One region of the Streptomyces sp. NBC_01689 genome, then DNA from elsewhere that is predicted to be linked to it. Evidence: predicted binding sites of a transcription regulator. Region 1 holds the regulator's gene; the other holds the start of a gene.
The links. Region 1 encodes HrcA, which represses chaperone genes, less so after heat shock. Its sites were predicted from a motif close to TTNGCACTCNGNNNNNCNGAGTGCNAA; they were not measured.
Positions count from the first base shown of each region.

Region 2: groL (chaperonin GroEL) is a predicted target of HrcA. The motif match lies at 2,395-2,421, and genes of this name have one in related genera.

Region 1 covers NZ_CP109592.1:6,493,386-6,501,435, reverse strand. Annotated here, with positions in the region: gene OG776_RS27675 (S41 family peptidase) at 1-1,856, opposite strand, end outside; gene OG776_RS27670 (VOC family protein) at 1,930-2,322, opposite strand; gene OG776_RS27665 (16S rRNA (uracil(1498)-N(3))-methyltransferase) at 2,345-3,094, opposite strand; gene OG776_RS27660 (nitronate monooxygenase) at 3,091-4,179, opposite strand; gene dnaJ (molecular chaperone DnaJ) at 4,477-5,613, opposite strand; gene hrcA (heat-inducible transcriptional repressor HrcA) at 5,614-6,630, opposite strand; gene OG776_RS27645 (MBL fold metallo-hydrolase) at 6,823-7,560, shown strand; gene OG776_RS27640 (DUF3097 domain-containing protein) at 7,606-8,050, shown strand, end outside.
Region 2 covers NZ_CP109592.1:5,463,568-5,471,617, reverse strand. Annotated here, with positions in the region: gene OG776_RS23340 (NADH:flavin oxidoreductase) at 1-468, opposite strand, end outside; gene groL (chaperonin GroEL) at 645-2,267, opposite strand; gene OG776_RS23330 (cold-shock protein) at 2,680-2,886, opposite strand; gene OG776_RS23325 (MoaD/ThiS family protein) at 3,339-3,614, opposite strand; gene thrC (threonine synthase) at 3,737-5,065, opposite strand; SAM riboswitch class I at 5,083-5,239, opposite strand; gene OG776_RS23315 (glucosyl-3-phosphoglycerate synthase) at 5,407-6,351, shown strand; gene OG776_RS23310 (alpha,alpha-trehalose-phosphate synthase (UDP-forming)) at 6,478-7,890, shown strand; gene otsB (trehalose-phosphatase) at 7,966-8,050, opposite strand, start outside.

The DNA.
Region 1 (8,050 bases):
TCGTACCGCTCCAGCTCGGTCTTCGGGTCCGGGTCGTCCGGGGTGGCGCGGGAGGCTCCGAGCACACCGCGGACCGGGTGGCGCAGCCACAGGAGTCCGTCCTTGGCGGCACGCAGGGTCGAGTAACGCGCGGCCTCGACGGGGAAGGGGACGATCCGGTCGCCGAGTCCTTCGAGGTCGATCCGGGTCGCGGGGGTGCCCTCGGTGTCGGGCGTCTCGGCGCCGCGGCCCTCGGGGGCCTCGAAGGCACGGCCGTGCCGCTGCGGGCCGAAGGGGGACGGCGTGGTCGCGGCCAGGGTGATCAGGTGCGGGCGGGAACCTCCCACGAACGCCAGGTCGAAGACGTGTTCGTCGTAGACCGGGTCGAAGGCGCGCGCGGAGAGGAAGGCCAGGTGCTTGCCGTCGAGGGTGAACGCGGGCGCGTAGTCACGGAAGCGCAGCGGCGTCGCCTCGGTGACCGACAGGTCCGCGGTGTTCGCCAGCTTCAGCTGGCGCAGCGGGCGCGGGCCGGGGTGCGACCAGGCGAGCCAGGCCGAGTCGGGCGAGAAGACCAGCCCGCTGACGTCGCCGTCCGCGCTGCGGTCGAGCTCGCGCACCTCACCGGTCTCCCGCTCGACGAGCAGCACCCGTCCGTCGTGCGAGGCGACGGCGGCGCGGCTGCCGTCGGGGGCCATCGCGAGCCCGAGGACGCGGCCGAGCTGTCCCGCGGCGAGCCGGCGCGGGGTCGCCCCGGGGGCGGTCCCGGTCGCCGGGGCGAACTCCAGCGCGTCGTCGCCCGCCGCGTCGGTCACCCACACCACGTACTCCTCGCCGTCCACCCGGAAGGTGCGCGGCAGGCGGGCGCGCACACCGGGCCGGGCGGCCAGCGCACGGGCCGGGCCGGAGCGGTGGGTGATCCAGTGGACGGAGCCGCGCACGGAGACCGCGCTGCCGCGTCCGGTGTGGTCGGGCGCGGCGGCGGAGAACCAGCGGGACGCGCTGACGGGGTGCGGCTGCCGGTCGGCGCGCTGTCCGCCGAGCCGGATGTCCAGCCTGCGCGGCTCGGCGCCGTCCAGGTCGTCGAGCAGCCACAGTTCACCGGCGGACGCGTAGACGATCCGGGTGCCGTCGGTCGCCGCGTGCCGGGCGTAGAAACCGTCGAGGGGGGTGTGCCGGCGAAGATCGGAGCCGTCGGCGAGGGAGGAGTAGAGGGCCCCGACCCCTTCGTGGTCGGACAGGAACGCGAGCCGGTCCCCCGCCCACAGCGGGTACTCGAGGTTCCCGTCCAGCTCCTCGTGCAGCCGTACGAACTCGCCGTCGCCGTCGCGGTCGATCCACAGCTTGCCCGCCGTGCCGCCGCGGTACCGCTTCCACCAGGCCGCCTCGCGTCCCATCGGGGCGGACAGCAGCAGCACGCCCGGCCCTCCGTACGCGACGTCGCCGACCGGTCCGTAGGAGAGGGTCGTGGCGGGACCGCCGTCGAGCGGGACGGCCCGCGCCCAGCTGCGGCGCAGGCTCGGCTGGCCCTGGGTGCTGAGCGCGAGCACCTGTCCGTCCGGGGTCCAGCCGCGCACCTGGGTCCGCAGGTTCCCCCAGTACGTCAGCCGCCTGGACGCCCCTCCCTCCAGCGGGGCCACGTGGATCTCGGGCGCCCCGTCCCGGGTCGACGTCCAGGCGACGTCCTCCCCGTCGGGGGAGATGCGCGGATGGTTGACCGGGACGTTGTCCGCGCTGACCCGCCAGGCGCGGCCGCCGCCGTCGAGGGGGGCGACCCAGACGTCGTCCTCGGCGGTGAACGCGACCAGATCGCCCCGCAGATGCGGGAAGCGGAGATACCCGGCCGATACGGACGATACGGACGATGCAGTCTGTGTCACCCGATCACCCTATGCAGCGACAGCTCCCCCGGAAAGGGGTTTGGATCACTTGCCCGGCCTTGCCCGCCGCCGGTCAGCTGCGCAGGAGCAGCCACTCCTGGAGTTCCACGAGGTTGCCCTCGGGGTCCTTGAGATGGGCCACCCGCATCCGTTCGGTCATCGGCGCGGGACCGTGGGTGATGACACCGCCGCGCGAGACGACACCCTCGCAGTAGGCGTCGAGGTCGTCCACGCGCAGGACGACCAGGGAGCGGTGGCCGCTCGCCGAGTCGCCCAGCTCACCGAGGATCCGGGCCATCATCGCGCGGTCCTGAAGCGCGATGCCCGCGGAGCCGGTGGCGGGGCTGAACTTCTCGTACGGACCCTCGGCCGCACCGGACTGGGGCTTGAGGCCGAGGACCTCGGCGTAGAAGCGATAGCAGGCCGGGAAGTCGGCGACGAGCAGCCGTACCTGGGCGAGTTCCAACGCATCCCCCGTACATGTTCGTTCAGGACCAGCGGCCGGTGCGCCCCAGCAGCAGCGCGGTGGCCGCGGTCCCCGCGGTCGACGTACGCAGCACGCTACGCCCCAGCCGGTACGCCTTCGCACCCGCCTGCGCGAAGAGGTCCAACTCCTCGGGGGAGACGCCCCCTTCGGGTCCGACGACGAGCACGATCCGTCCGGCCGTGGGCAGTTCGGCCGTGGCGAGCGGCTCGCTGCCGTAGTCGCGGTCCTCGTGCAGCACCGCCGCGAAGTCGGCCTCGGCCAGCAGGGCGGCCACCTGCCTGGTCGTCGCGGCGTCCGCGACCTCGGGGAAGCGCACCCGGCGGGACTGCTTGCCCGCCTCGCGCGCCGTGGCCCGCCACTTGGCGAGCGCCTTCAGGCCCCGGTCGCCCCGCCACTGGGTGATGCAGCGGGAGGCGGCCCACGGGACGATCGCGTCCACGCCGGTCTCGGTCATGGTCTCGACGGCCAGCTCGCCCCGGTCGCCCTTGGGCAGGGCCTGCACCACGGTCAGCCGCGGCGACTCCGCGGGCTCCTCTGCCAGGGAGCCGACGCGGACGATCAGCCGGTCCTTGCCCTCGGTGTCGAGGACGACGCACTCCGCCCAGCGCCCGGCGCCGTCGGTGAGCACGACGTCCTCCCCCTGCCGCAGCCGCTTCACGGACACCGCGTGCCGGCCCTCGGGTCCGTCGAGGACGTACCGTCCCGCGCCGTCCGTGTCGAAGCGGTCGACGACGAACACCGGCGCCGTCATCGGTCCGCACCCCCCGTGCCGCCGGCCGTGGACAACGCTGTCCTGACCGCGTCCAGCTCGGCGCACAGCACCTCCACCAGCTGCGCCGCCGGAAGTTCACGGGCCATCCGGTGCCCCTGCCCCGCCCACAGCGCCATGCCCTGCGCGTCGCCCGCCCTGGCCGCCGCCTTGCGCAGCGGGGAGGTGAGGTGGTGGACGTCGGGGTACGCGGCGGGCGCGTACGGACCGTGCTCGCGCAGGAAGCGGTTGACCAGGCCGCGCGCGGGACGGCCGGAGAACGCGCGCGTCAGTTCCGTGCGGACGAAGAGGGGGTTGGTCAGGGACTGCTTGTGCACGGCGTGCGCACCGGACTCCGGGGTGGCGAGGAACGCGGTGCCGAGCTGCGCGGCGTCCGCGCCCGCGGCGAGCACCGCGGCGATCTGGCTGCCGCGCATGATGCCGCCGGCGGCGACGACCGGGATCTGCACGGTCTCGCGCACCTGGGCGATCAGGGAGAGGAGCCCGATCCCCGTGCCGTCCGTCTCCGGGTTGTCGCGGTGGGTGCCCTGGTGGCCGCCGGCCTCCACGCCCTGCACGACGACGGCGGCGGCACCCGCCCGTTGCACCGCGAGGGCCTCCTCGGCCGTGGTCGCGGTGATCATGGTGAGCGTGCCGACCCGGGCGAAGGAGTCCAGGACGTCGCGGGTGGGGCAGCCGAAGTGGAAGGAGACCACCGGCACCGGGTTGTCGAGGAGGACCGCGAGTTTGGCGTCGTAGCCGTCGTCGCGGCCGCTGTCCGGATCGCCGAGCTCCGTCTCGTACCAGGAGGCCTCGCCGGCCAGCTGGTGGGCGTACACCTCGACGGTGGCCGGGTCCGCGTACTCGGGCTGCGGCATGAAGAGGTTGACCCCGAAGGGCCGGCCCGTCAGTCCACGCAGCTGCTTGATCTCCTGGTACATGCCGTCGGCGGTCTTGTACCCGGCGGCGAGGAACCCGAGCCCGCCGGCCTCGGACACGGCGGCCGCGAGGTGCGGGACGGAGACGCCGCCCGCCATGGGGGCCTGCACGATCGGGTGTGGGAAGAGATCGGTCAGTGCGGAGGACATGACGGCATGTTGTCACGTCCTCCGAACAAGTCAGAAATCCGGACTTCCGGCCGCCACGGGCCGTCGGGACGGACGGTCCGCGGTGCTTCTCCGCCCCCGCCGCACCGCCCCGTGCCCCGCTCCGCGGGCCCGTCCCGCGGACCCGGAGCGGGTGCCTTCCCGCCCCGGCTCGTGCCGTGCCGGGACCCCGGCTCCGGCCCCCTGGGGCCTCGGCTTCCGCCCCGCCGGGGACCGGCCCCGCCCGGGCCGCGCCGCCCTCGGAGGCCGGGCGGGCCGGGCACGGAGAGCCGTCCGGGCTCAGCGGCCGTTGAACGCGTCCTTGAGACGGGAGAACAGACCCTGCTGGCCCGGCTGGAACTGCCCGGTCGGACGCTCCTCGCCGCGCAGCTGCGCCAGCTCCCGCAACAGCCGTTCCTGCTCGGGGTCGAGCTTGGTCGGCGTGGTGACCTCGACGTGCACGATGAGGTCGCCCCGGCCACCGCCGCGCAGATGCGTGACACCGCGCCCGTGCAGCGGGATCGACTGCCCGGACTGCGTGCCGGGCCGGATGTCGACCTCCTCCAGACCGTCGAGGGTCTCGAGCGGCACCTTGGTGCCGAGCGACGCGGCGGTCATCGGGATGGTGACCGTGCAGTGCAGGTCGTCGCCGCGGCGCTGGAAGGTCGAGTGCGGCAGTTCGTGGATCTCGACGTAGAGGTCACCGGCGGGACCGCCACCGGGCCCGACCTCGCCCTCGCCCGCGAGCTGGATCCGGGTGCCGTTGTCCACGCCCGCCGGGATCTTGACCGTGAGCGTGCGCCGGGACCGGACGCGCCCGTCGCCCGCGCACTCCGGGCAGGGGGTCGGCACGACGGTGCCGAAGCCCTGGCACTGCGGACACGGGCGGGACGTCATGACCTGGCCCAGGAACGACCGGGTGACCTGGGACACCTCGCCGCGTCCGCGGCACATGTCGCAGGTCTGCGCGGAGGTCCCCGGCGCGGCGCCCTCACCGTTGCAGGTGGCGCACACGACGGCCGTGTCGACCTGGATGTCCTTCGTGGTGCCGAAGGCGGCCTCGTCCAGCTCGATCTCGAGCCGGATCATGGCGTCCTGGCCGCGCCGCGTGCGCGACCGGGGGCCCCGCTGCGACGCCGTGCCGAAGAAGGCGTCCATGATGTCCGAGAAGTTGCCGAAGCCACCGGCGCCGAAGCCGCCCGCGCCTCCGCCGCCCGCCTGGGACAACGGGTCGCCGCCGAGGTCGTAGACCTGCTTCTTCTGCGGGTCCGACAACACCTCGTACGCGGCGTTGATCTCCTTGAACCGCTCCTGCGTCTTCGGATCGGGATTGACGTCCGGGTGCAGCTCGCGTGCGAGCCGCCGGAAAGCCTTCTTGATCTCGTCCTGGGACGCGTCGCGGCGCACGCCGAGCACGGCGTAGTAGTCCGTGGCCACTTAAGACTCCGCCAGGATCTGTCCGACGTACCGTGCCACCGCTCGTACCGCTCCCATCGTTCCCGGGTAATCCATGCGGGTCGGTCCGACCACGCCGAGTTTGGCTACTGCCTCGTCGCCCGAACCGTAGCCGACGGAGACCACGGACGTGGAGTTGAGTCCCTCGTACGCGTTCTCGTGACCGATCCGTACGGTCATGCCCGAATCCCCCGCCTCCCCCAGCAGTTTGAGGAGCACGACCTGTTCCTCCAGCGCTTCGAGCACCGGTCTGATCGTGAGGGGAAAATCATGTCCGAAGCGGGTCAGGTTCGCGGTGCCGCCGATCATCAGACGTTCCTCGGTCTCCTCGACGAGCGTCTCCAGAAGAGTGGAGAGCACCGTCGCGACCGTACCCCGGTCGTCCGCCTCGAAGGCGTCCGGCAGGTCCTGGACGAGCGGCGGCACATCCGCGAAGCGGCGGCCGGCGACCCGGCTGTTGAGCCGGGCCCGCAGATCCGCCACGGAGGTCTCCCCGAACGGCGCCGGGCAGTCGATCATGCGCTGCTCGACCCGTCCGGTGTCCGTGATCAGGACGAGCATCAGGCGGGCCGGGGCCAGCGACAGCAGCTCCACGTGACGCACGGTCGATCTGGTCAGCGACGGGTACTGGACGACGGCGACCTGCCGCGTCAGCTGCGCGAGCAGCCGCACCGTCCGCCCGACGACGTCGTCGAGGTCGACCGCGCCGCCGAGGAAGTTCTGGATGGCCCGCCGCTCGGGCCCGGTCATCGGCTTGACGCCGGCGAGCTTGTCGACGAAGAGCCGGTAGCCCTTGTCGGTGGGGATGCGCCCGGCGCTGGTGTGCGGCTGGGCGATGTATCCCTCGTCCTCCAGGACCGCCATGTCGTTGCGGACCGTGGCCGGGGAGACCCCGAGCTGATGCCGCTCCGTCAGCGCCTTGGAACCGACCGGCTCCTCGGTGCCGACGTAGTCCTGGACGATGGCGCGCAGCACCTCGAGCCTGCGTTCACTCAGCATCGCGCACACCTCCAGTCGTCCGTCCCGCGTGGCCTCGCCTGGCACTCAGCGCGTGCGAGTGCCAGCATTCCCCGGCCCAGTGTACGGCCGGTGGGTACGCCCCCGGCAAGGGCGGGCCCGCGATCTTGCGCACGTATGCCGACGTGTCCCGTGATGTCTCACCGGCGTCCGCCCTCCCGCTAGCGTCACCGTATGAAGGTGACTTGGGAAGGGCCGGGGTGGGAGGAACTGGCCCCGCACGTGGGGCGGCGGCGGCTCCCGGGCTGGGACTGCACGGCCGGGCTGGTGGCGGGCGGGGACGCGGCGCTCATGGTCGACGCGGGGGCGAGCCTCGGGGAGGGCGCACGGTTGCGTGCCGAGGCGCGCCGGCTCCTCGGCCCGGACCGGGACGTGACACACCTCGCACTCACCCATCCGCACTTCGACCACGTCCTCGGCGCGGCGGCGTTCACGGGCACGCCGGTGTTCGGCGCGGCCGGTCCCGGCGGGGCGAGCCCGTACGGGGGCGAGGAACTGCGCCTGGACGCCGTACGCCACGGTCTCGGCCCGCGGGAGGCCGCCGAGGCCGCGGCCGCCCTGGTCCCCCCTTCGCACCCCGTGGCCGGCGAGCGGACGCTCGACCTGGGCGGCGGGGTGCGGGCCCTGCTGGCGGACGTGGGTCCCGGTCACACGGCGCACGACCTGGTGGTCCTGGTGACCGGGGCGGCCGGTGCCCGGAAGGTCGTCTTCTGCGGGGACCTGGTGGAGGAGTCCGGCGAACCCCAGGCGGGTCCCGACGCCGTCCCCTCCCGCTGGCCGGCCGCGCTGGACCGGCTGCTCGCCCTGGGCGGCGAGCAGGCGGTGTACGTGCCGGGTCACGGCGCCGCGGTGGACGCGGCGTTCGTCCGGGCCCAGCGGGACGCGCTGGCGACACGTTTCGGCGTGTCGTAGGGATCTCCGCGACGCCTCGCCCCCGGTTCTCCTATCGTCATCCGAATGCGCCAGTACTCTCCGGATCTCACCCCGCCGTGGAAGAAGCCCAAGCCGGTGCCCGAGGTCCCCGCGGACCCGGGCCTGGTGGTCGAGGAGCCCGGTACGGGGTTCTGCGGGGCGGTGATCGGCTGCGAGGCGGGCACCGTGACCCTGGAGGACCGCTTCGGCAAGCACCGGGTGTTCCCGCTGGAACCGCGCGGCTTCCTGCTGGAGGGCAGGGTGGTCACGCTGGTCCGTCCGGCCGCGGGACCGGTCCGGCCCGGCCGCACGGCATCCGGTTCGGTCGCCGTGCCGGGCGCCCGGGCGCGCGTGGCCCGGGCCGGCCGCATCTACGTGGAGGGCCGCCACGACGCCGAACTGGTCGAACGGGTCTGGGGCGACGACCTCCGCATCGAGGGGGTCGTGGTCGAGTACCTGGAGGGCGTCGACGATCTCCCGGCGGTGGTCG
Region 2 (8,050 bases), 1.0 Mb from region 1:
CTCGGTGGTCAGACCGGACGGGCCGACCGCCGGGGCGTCGGCGTACGGGGGCTGGCCGGCCTCGCGCACCATGCCGATGTGCCACAGCTGCGGCACGATCGTGCCGCCCGCCGCGTGCACCGCGTCCGCGACCTTCGTCCAGCCCGCGAGCTGCTCCTCGCCGTGGAAGCGCGGCACCCGGTCGCTCTGCCCGGCGGAATCGTGGCCGACGTACGTGCCCTCGGTGACGATGAGGCCGACACCCGCGGCGGCGCGGCGGGCGTAGTACCCGACGACGTCCTCGCCCGGAACACCGCCCGGCGAGAACTGCCGGGTCATCGGTGCCATCACGATCCGGTTCGGGACGGTCAGACCGTTCAGGGAGACGGGGCGGGACAGGATCTCTGCGGCGCGGGAGGCGGCGTTGGCAGTCACGTAGGGGGCTCCTCGGAGAGGTCGTTCGGTCGTCGGTGGCCTGTTGACGGGCATTCCGCACGGTATGTGCATGCGCATCGACCACCCGTCCCCTCAACCGCCCGGTCCGGCGCGACATTCCGGCGCCCTCCGGGGTGTTCTGTGACCCCGGACACGCCCGAGGGCGGCACCCCCTGGAAGAAGGGGGTACCGCCCTCGGAACGTCAGGACAGTGATCAGCCGGAGGCGGATCAGAAGTCCATGTCACCGCCCGGCATGCCGCCCGGAGCGGCCGCGGCGGCCTTCTCCGGCTTGTCGGCGATGACGGCCTCGGTGGTGAGGAACAGCGCGGCGATGGAGGCGGCGTTCTGCAGCGCGGAACGCGTGACCTTCGCCGGGTCGATGATGCCTTCGGCGATCATGTCGACGTACTCACCGGTCGCGGCGTTCAGGCCGTGGCCGACGGGAAGGTTGCGCACCTTCTCGACGATGACGCCACCCTCGAGACCACCGTTGACGGCGATCTGCTTGAGCGGGGCCTCCAGGGCGAGCTTCACGGCGTTGGCGCCGGTCGCCTCGTCACCCGTGAGCTCGAGCTTCTCGAAGACCGAGGAGGCCTGGAGCAGGGCCACGCCACCACCGGCGACGATGCCCTCCTCGACGGCCGCCTTCGCGTTGCGGACGGCGTCCTCGATGCGGTGCTTGCGCTCCTTGAGCTCGACCTCGGTGGCGGCACCGGCCTTGATGACGGCCACGCCGCCGGCCAGCTTCGCCAGACGCTCCTGGAGCTTCTCGCGGTCGTAGTCCGAGTCCGAGTTCTCGATCTCGGCACGGATCTGGTTCACACGGCCGGCGACCTGGTCGGCGGAGCCGGAGCCGTCGACGATCGTGGTCTCGTCCTTGGTGATGACGACCTTGCGGGCGCGGCCCAGCAGGTCCAGACCCGCGTTCTCCAGCTTGAGGCCGACCTCCTCGGAGATGACCTCGCCGCCCGTGAGGATGGCGATGTCGCCGAGCATGGCCTTGCGGCGGTCACCGAAGCCCGGGGCCTTGACGGCGACGGACTTGAAGGTGCCACGGATCTTGTTGACGACCAGGGTCGACAGGGCCTCGCCCTCGACGTCCTCGGCGATGATCAGCAGCGGCTTGCCCGACTGCATGACCTTCTCCAGGAGCGGGAGCAGGTCCTTGACGTTGCCGATCTTGGAGTTGGCGATGAGGATGTACGGGTCGTCGAGCGACGCCTCCATCCGCTCCATGTCGGTGGCGAAGTACGCCGAGATGTAGCCCTTGTCGAAGCGCATACCCTCGGTGAGCTCCAGCTCCAGACCGAAGGTCTGGGACTCCTCGACGGTGATGACGCCTTCCTTGCCGACCTTGTCCATCGCCTCGGCGATGAGCTCGCCGATCTGGGTGTCGGCGGCGGAGATGGAGGCCGTGGAAGCGATCTGCTCCTTGGTCTCGACATCCTTGGCCTGCTCGAGCAGGGCGCCGGAGACGGCCTCGACGGCCTTCTCGATGCCGCGCTTGAGGGCCATCGGGTTGGCGCCGGCGGCCACGTTGCGCAGGCCCTCGCGGACGAGCGCCTGGGCGAGCACGGTCGCGGTGGTCGTTCCGTCGCCGGCGACGTCGTCCGTCTTCTTGGCGACTTCCTTGACCAGCTCGGCGCCGATCTTCTCGTACGGGTCCTCGAGCTCGATCTCCTTGGCGATGGAGACACCATCGTTGGTGATCGTGGGGGCGCCCCACTTCTTCTCGAGGACGACGTTGCGGCCCTTGGGGCCAAGGGTGACCTTGACGGCGTCGGCGAGCTGGTTCATCCCGCGCTCGAGACCGCGCCGTGCCTCCTCGTCGAACGCGATGATCTTGGCCATGTGAAGTGGTCCTCCCGGACTGGGGTGGATTGCTCCGGACCGCGCTGGCGCCCGCGACGGACGGCCTGCCTGCCCCGGTGGTTCCTTGCACCACCTGGCCTGCGGGCCTCACCGACCCGGTCCTTCGTTATCACTCTCACCTTCAGAGTGCTAACGCAATGATTAGCACTCGCCCCTGCCGAGTGCAAGCGACTCGGGAGGATCCCCAGGTGAACACGGGCGGCACGGCGGCCTCCCGGAGGGCCCCGCCGGTGAGGGCCGGAGGCCTCGCGGGGGCACGCGCACGCACCGGGGCACGGGCATCCGGACACACCGGCCCGCCGAGGGCGCGGACTCGCGGACATACCGAAGGGCTCGCACCCCAGGGGGATACGAGCCCTTCGTCACGTCGAACAGTCAGTCGGCGCGTGCTTCAGCCGGTCGCGAGCCGGACCATGTCCGCCTGCGGCCCCTTCTGGCCCTGCGAGATCTCGAAATCGACCCGCTGACCCTCTTCCAGGGTGCGGTAGCCGTCCATCTGAATCGCGCTGTAGTGGACGAAAACATCCGCACCACCGTCGACCGCGATGAAGCCGTACCCCTTCTCCGCGTTGAACCACTTGACGGTGCCCTGAGCCATGCCTAACTCCCCTATTACTGGCCCTTGCACAGGACCGCACTTCGCGGACCCGGGTCAGACCTCCACCCCCCAACGGTTGGGGGTGTGCGCCGGAACGCGTCGACCGCGGCTGAATGTATCTGTCCAACTGCCGTCTGCAACAGGTCAATCGGACGAGAATTCTGGGCACGGCCGATCGGGAATATAGGGAGGATCAGCGAAGATTCAGGGCAACTCGGGCCCCATAAACGCCACATAAGGCTCAAAAACGCCGGTCACTTTGGCTACTTCTTACCGCAGGCCGGACGTGAACTCATATGCACCCGGCATGGAAAACGCGGCGGGTTCCCCAATCGTACCGCGCTCAACCCTACAGAATTGCCCCCTCCGCTTCTCTCACGGAGGGGGCAATTCGATGAACTCTCGGTGATTGGCATTACCCACGGTAATGATCTCACCGTGGGTAACCGGCGTCAGCCTCCGGCGACGGCCGGGATGATCGAGACGCCCGCGCCGTCCGGCGTCGCCGTCTCCAGGCCCTGTTCGAAACGGACGTCGTCGTCGTTCACGTACACGTTGACGAACCGGCGCAGCCTGCCCTCGTCGTCCAGCACGCGCGCGGCGATGCCCGTGTGGTTCTTCTCCAGGTCGGAGATCACCTCGCCGAGGGTGCCGCCCTCGGCGGTCACCTCGGACCGGCCGCCGGTGTAGGTGCGCAGGATGGTGGGGATGCGGACGTTGACGCTCATGCGGTGACCTCCCGGTCGGATGGTGGCGTACGACTGGAGAGCACCCCGGCAGGGGCGCGCGGAACCGCGCGGCCGGCCTCCCGGGGGCCCGTGGCCGGAGAGCGGCCTCCCCGGCCGGACGGCTACGCGAGACCGGCCTCGCGGAAGGAGTCCAGGCTCGGCCGGATGGTCGCGGTCAGTCCCGTGCCCGCCACCGCGTCCAGCGTCTTCAGGCCGTCGCCGGTGTTCAGCACGACCGTGGTGAGCGTCGGGTCGAGCAGCCCGTTCTCGATGAGCTTCCTGGTCACGCCGACCGTCACACCGCCGGCGGTCTCGGCGAAGATCCCCTCGGTGCGGGCCAGCAGCTTGATCGCGTCGACCACCTGCTCGTCGTTCACGTCCTCCACGGCCCCGCCCGTCCGGCGCGCGATGTCCAGCACGTACGGGCCGTCCGCCGGGTTGCCGATGGCGAGCGACTTGGCGATGGTGTCCGGCTTCTGCGGCCGTACGACGTCGTGGCCGGCCTTGTAGGCGACGGACACCGGCGAACAGCCCTCGGCCTGCGCGCCGAAGATCTTGTAGGGCCGGTCCTCGACGAGCCCGAGCCTGATCAGCTCCTGCAGCCCCTTGTCGACCTTCGTCAGCTGGGAGCCGGAGGCGATCGGCACGACGAGCTGGTCGGGGAGCCGCCAGCCGAGCTGTTCGCAGATCTCGTACGCGAGGGTCTTGGAGCCCTCCGCGTAGTACGGGCGCAGGTTGACGTTGACGAAGCCCCAGCCCTCACCGGCCGGGTCGCCGATCAGCTCGGAGCAGAAGCGGTTCACGTCGTCGTAGTTGCCCTCGATGCCGACGAGCTCGCCGCCGTAGACCGCGGCCATGACGACCTTGCCCTGCTCCAGGTCGTGCGGGATGAACACGCAGGAGCGGAAGCCGGCGCGGGCGGCGGCGGCACCCACCGCGCCGGCCAGGTTGCCGGTCGAGGAGCAGGAGAGGGTGGTGAAGCCGAAGGCGCGGGCGGCCTCGATGGCCTGCGCGACGACGCGGTCCTTGAAGGAGTGCGTCGGGTTGCCGGAGTCGTCCTTGACGAAGAGCCGGCCGGGGTCGACCCCCAGCTCGCGGGCGAGGTTGTCTGCCTTGACGAGCCTGGTCCAGCCCGGGTTGATGTTCGGCTTGTCGGCGACGTCGGCCGGAACGGGGAGCAGCGGCGCGTAGCGCCAGATGCTGGCGGGGCCGGACTCGATGCGCGCCCGGAGTTCTTCGGTGTCGTAGGCCGAGAAGTCGTAGGCGATCTCGAGCGGTCCGAAACACTCCTCGCAGGCGAAGACCGGGCCGAGCGGTACCCGGTGGCCGCATTCGCGGCAGGAGAGCGCCGTGGCGGGACCGAGATCGACGGTTCCGGCGGATCCGGTGGAAGCGGCCGGGGCGGTGGAGTTCGCGGTGTCCGGAGTGCTTGCGACAGTCTGCGCAGCCATGGAGGCGAGGCCCTTTCTCCTCATCTTCCTCACGACGCACTTCGCCGTGAGACGGATTTGGCACCTTCCCGAGCCGGGAGCCCCGCGACGCGATCGGTGATGATCGGTACGAGACCGGCTGGAGGGTTGCCGGGGCTTCATCGGGCCGTTTCCCTCTGCCCCTCTGGATGAGCGGTATTCGGTTGTTGGTCTTCAGTCCGGGACGATCTACGACATGCGATGGTCATCCGCGTTGTTCAAGACTGTAACCGAAGGCCAGGACAGTTGAGATAGTCGTCCGAACCGCGAGATGGATCACACCGTGAGAGACCGGGTGATCAGACAGTGAGGAGCCGCAGACCGTGCTGAAGGAAGTCGAGCGCTGGCTGGGCACACGCTCCTGGTCCGTGGCCGATCGCCCGCTCCACCGGATCATGTCCGCCAAACGTGCCTCGGGCTCCACGGTGAGCGTCGTGCTGCCCGCGCTGAACGAGGAGGAGACGGTCGGCGAGATCGTCGCCGCCATCCGTGCGGACCTGATGCGCCGGGTGCCCCTCGTCGACGAGATCGTCGTCGTCGACTCGGGCTCGACCGACCGCACCTCGGCGGTGGCCGCCGCGGCGGGCGCGCGCGTCGTGCACCGGGACGAGATCCTGCCCCGCATCCCGGCCGTACCCGGCAAGGGCGAGGTCCTGTGGCGGTCGCTCCTCGTGACGAGCGGGGACATCGTCTGTTTCATCGACGCGGACCTGAGGGAGTTCTCGTCGGACTTCGTCTCCGGGATCGTGGGCCCGCTGCTCACCGATCCTGGCGTGCACCTCGTCAAGGGGATGTACGACCGTCCGCTGGCCGGCGCCGCGGGCCAGGGCGGCCGGGTCACGGAGCTCATGGCCCGACCGCTGCTGAACATGCACTGGCCGCAGCTGGCCGGCTTCGTCCAGCCGCTCGGCGGTGAGTACGCGGCCCGCCGCTCGCTGCTGGAGCGGCTGCCCTTCCCCGTCGGGTACGGCGTGGAACTGGGCATGCTCGTCGACGCCCTGCACCTGGTGGGTCTCGACGCGCTGGCCCAGGTCGACGTGGGCCAGCGCATCCACCGGCACCAGGACGGGCAGGCGCTGGGCCGGATGTCCGCCGCGATCTACCGCACGGCGCAGCTCCGGCTGGCCCGTGGTCATCTCGTCCGGCCGTCCCTCACCCAGTTCGAGCGGGGCGAGGACGGTTTCGAGCCGCGCACGTACTCGGTGGACACGGAGGAACGCCCCCCGATGGCCGAAATCTCCGAGTACGTGGAACGCAGGGCCGCGTGAACCGCGCCCCTGGTGAGGGGGCGGTGGGAGGCCCGACGGGTCCCACCGCCCGCCGGCGCGTGTCCTTCGTCGCATACGGCCGACGGGAACGTTTGAGCGTTTCGGTGCCGGGCTAGGTTTCGAGGCATGGCTTCAACGGCTTCACCGCACGGCACCCACCGGATCCTCGTCGCGTCCAACCGCGGACCGGTCTCCTACGAGGTGGGCGAGGACGGCTCGCTCCAGGCCAGGCGCGGCGGGGGCGGGCTGGTGTCGGGGCTCTCCGCGATCGGGCCGGACGCGGGCGCGCTGTGGGTGTGCTCGGCGCTCGGCGAGGGTGACCGCGAGGCGGTCCGGCGCGGGGTGGGCGAGGACGGCGTGCGGATGCTGGACGTCGACGCCGCGGTGCACGCCGACGCGTACAACGGCATCGCGAACTCCGTCCTGTGGTTCGTCCACCACATGCTGTACCAGACGCCGCTGGAGCCGGTCTTCGACCAGGAGTTCCGCCGTCAGTGGGCATCGTACGAGGCCTACAACGGCGCGTTCGCCCGGGCCCTGGCGGACGAGGCGGCCGAGGGCGCCGTGGTGATCGTGCAGGACTACCACCTGACCCTGGTCCCGGGCATGCTCCGGGAACTCCGGCCCGACCTGCGCATCGGCCACTTCTCGCACACCCCGTGGGCGCCGGTCGACTACTTCCGGATGCTGCCCGACGACATCGCCGGGCAGGTGCTGCGCGGCATGCTCGGCGCGGACCGGCTGGGCTTCCTGACGCGCCGCTGGGCGGACGCGTTCACCGCCTGCTGCGAGGCGCTCGTCGGCGGACTCGGCGACACCCGGGTCGGTGTGCACGGGCTCGGCGCGGACGCGGACTTCCTGCGCGGACGCTCCCACGAGCCGGACGTCGCCGAGCGGATGGCCGCGCTGCGCGCACAGATCGGCGAGGGCCCCGACGGCCGCGCCCGCCGGGCGATCGTACGGGTGGACCGCACCGAGCTGTCGAAGAACATCGTGCGGGGACTGCTGGCGTACCGGCAGCTCCTGGCGGACCGGCCCGAGTGGCGGGAGCGGGTGGTCCACGTGGCCTTCGCCTACCCCTCCCGCCAAGACCTGGCGGTCTACCGGGACTACACGGCCGCCGTGCAGACCCTGGCGGAGGAGATCAACTCCGAGTACGGGACGCCGGGCTGGACCCCGGTGGTGCTTCACGTCAAGGACGACTTCGCCCGCTCGCTGGCCGCCTACCGGCTCGCCGACGTGGCCCTCGTCAACCCCATCCGGGACGGCATGAACCTCGTCGCCAAGGAGGTGCCCGTCGTCTCCGACGAGGGGTGCGTGCTGGTGCTGTCCCGGGAGGCCGGGGCGTACGAGGAACTGGGCGAGGACGCGGTCCCGGTCAACCCGTACGACGTGGTCGGCACGGCGCGGGCCCTGCACGAGGCGCTGTCCCTGCCGGCCGGTGAACGGGCCGAGCGCACGAAGCGGCTCGCCGCGGCGGCGACGGCCCTGCCCCCGGCGCAGTGGTTCCTGGAGCAGTTGCGCGCGCTGGAGGACTGAGACCGCCGGAGCCGCCGCATCCCGGGCCGCGGACTCGCTTCGGGGTGCGGCGGACCGGGGTGCGGCGGGCCGGGACTACCGGTCCAGGCGCTCGGCCAGGGACCTCAGCAGCCCGACGACTCCGGCGGGGCCGTCGACCACCAGGTCGGCGCGTTCGGCG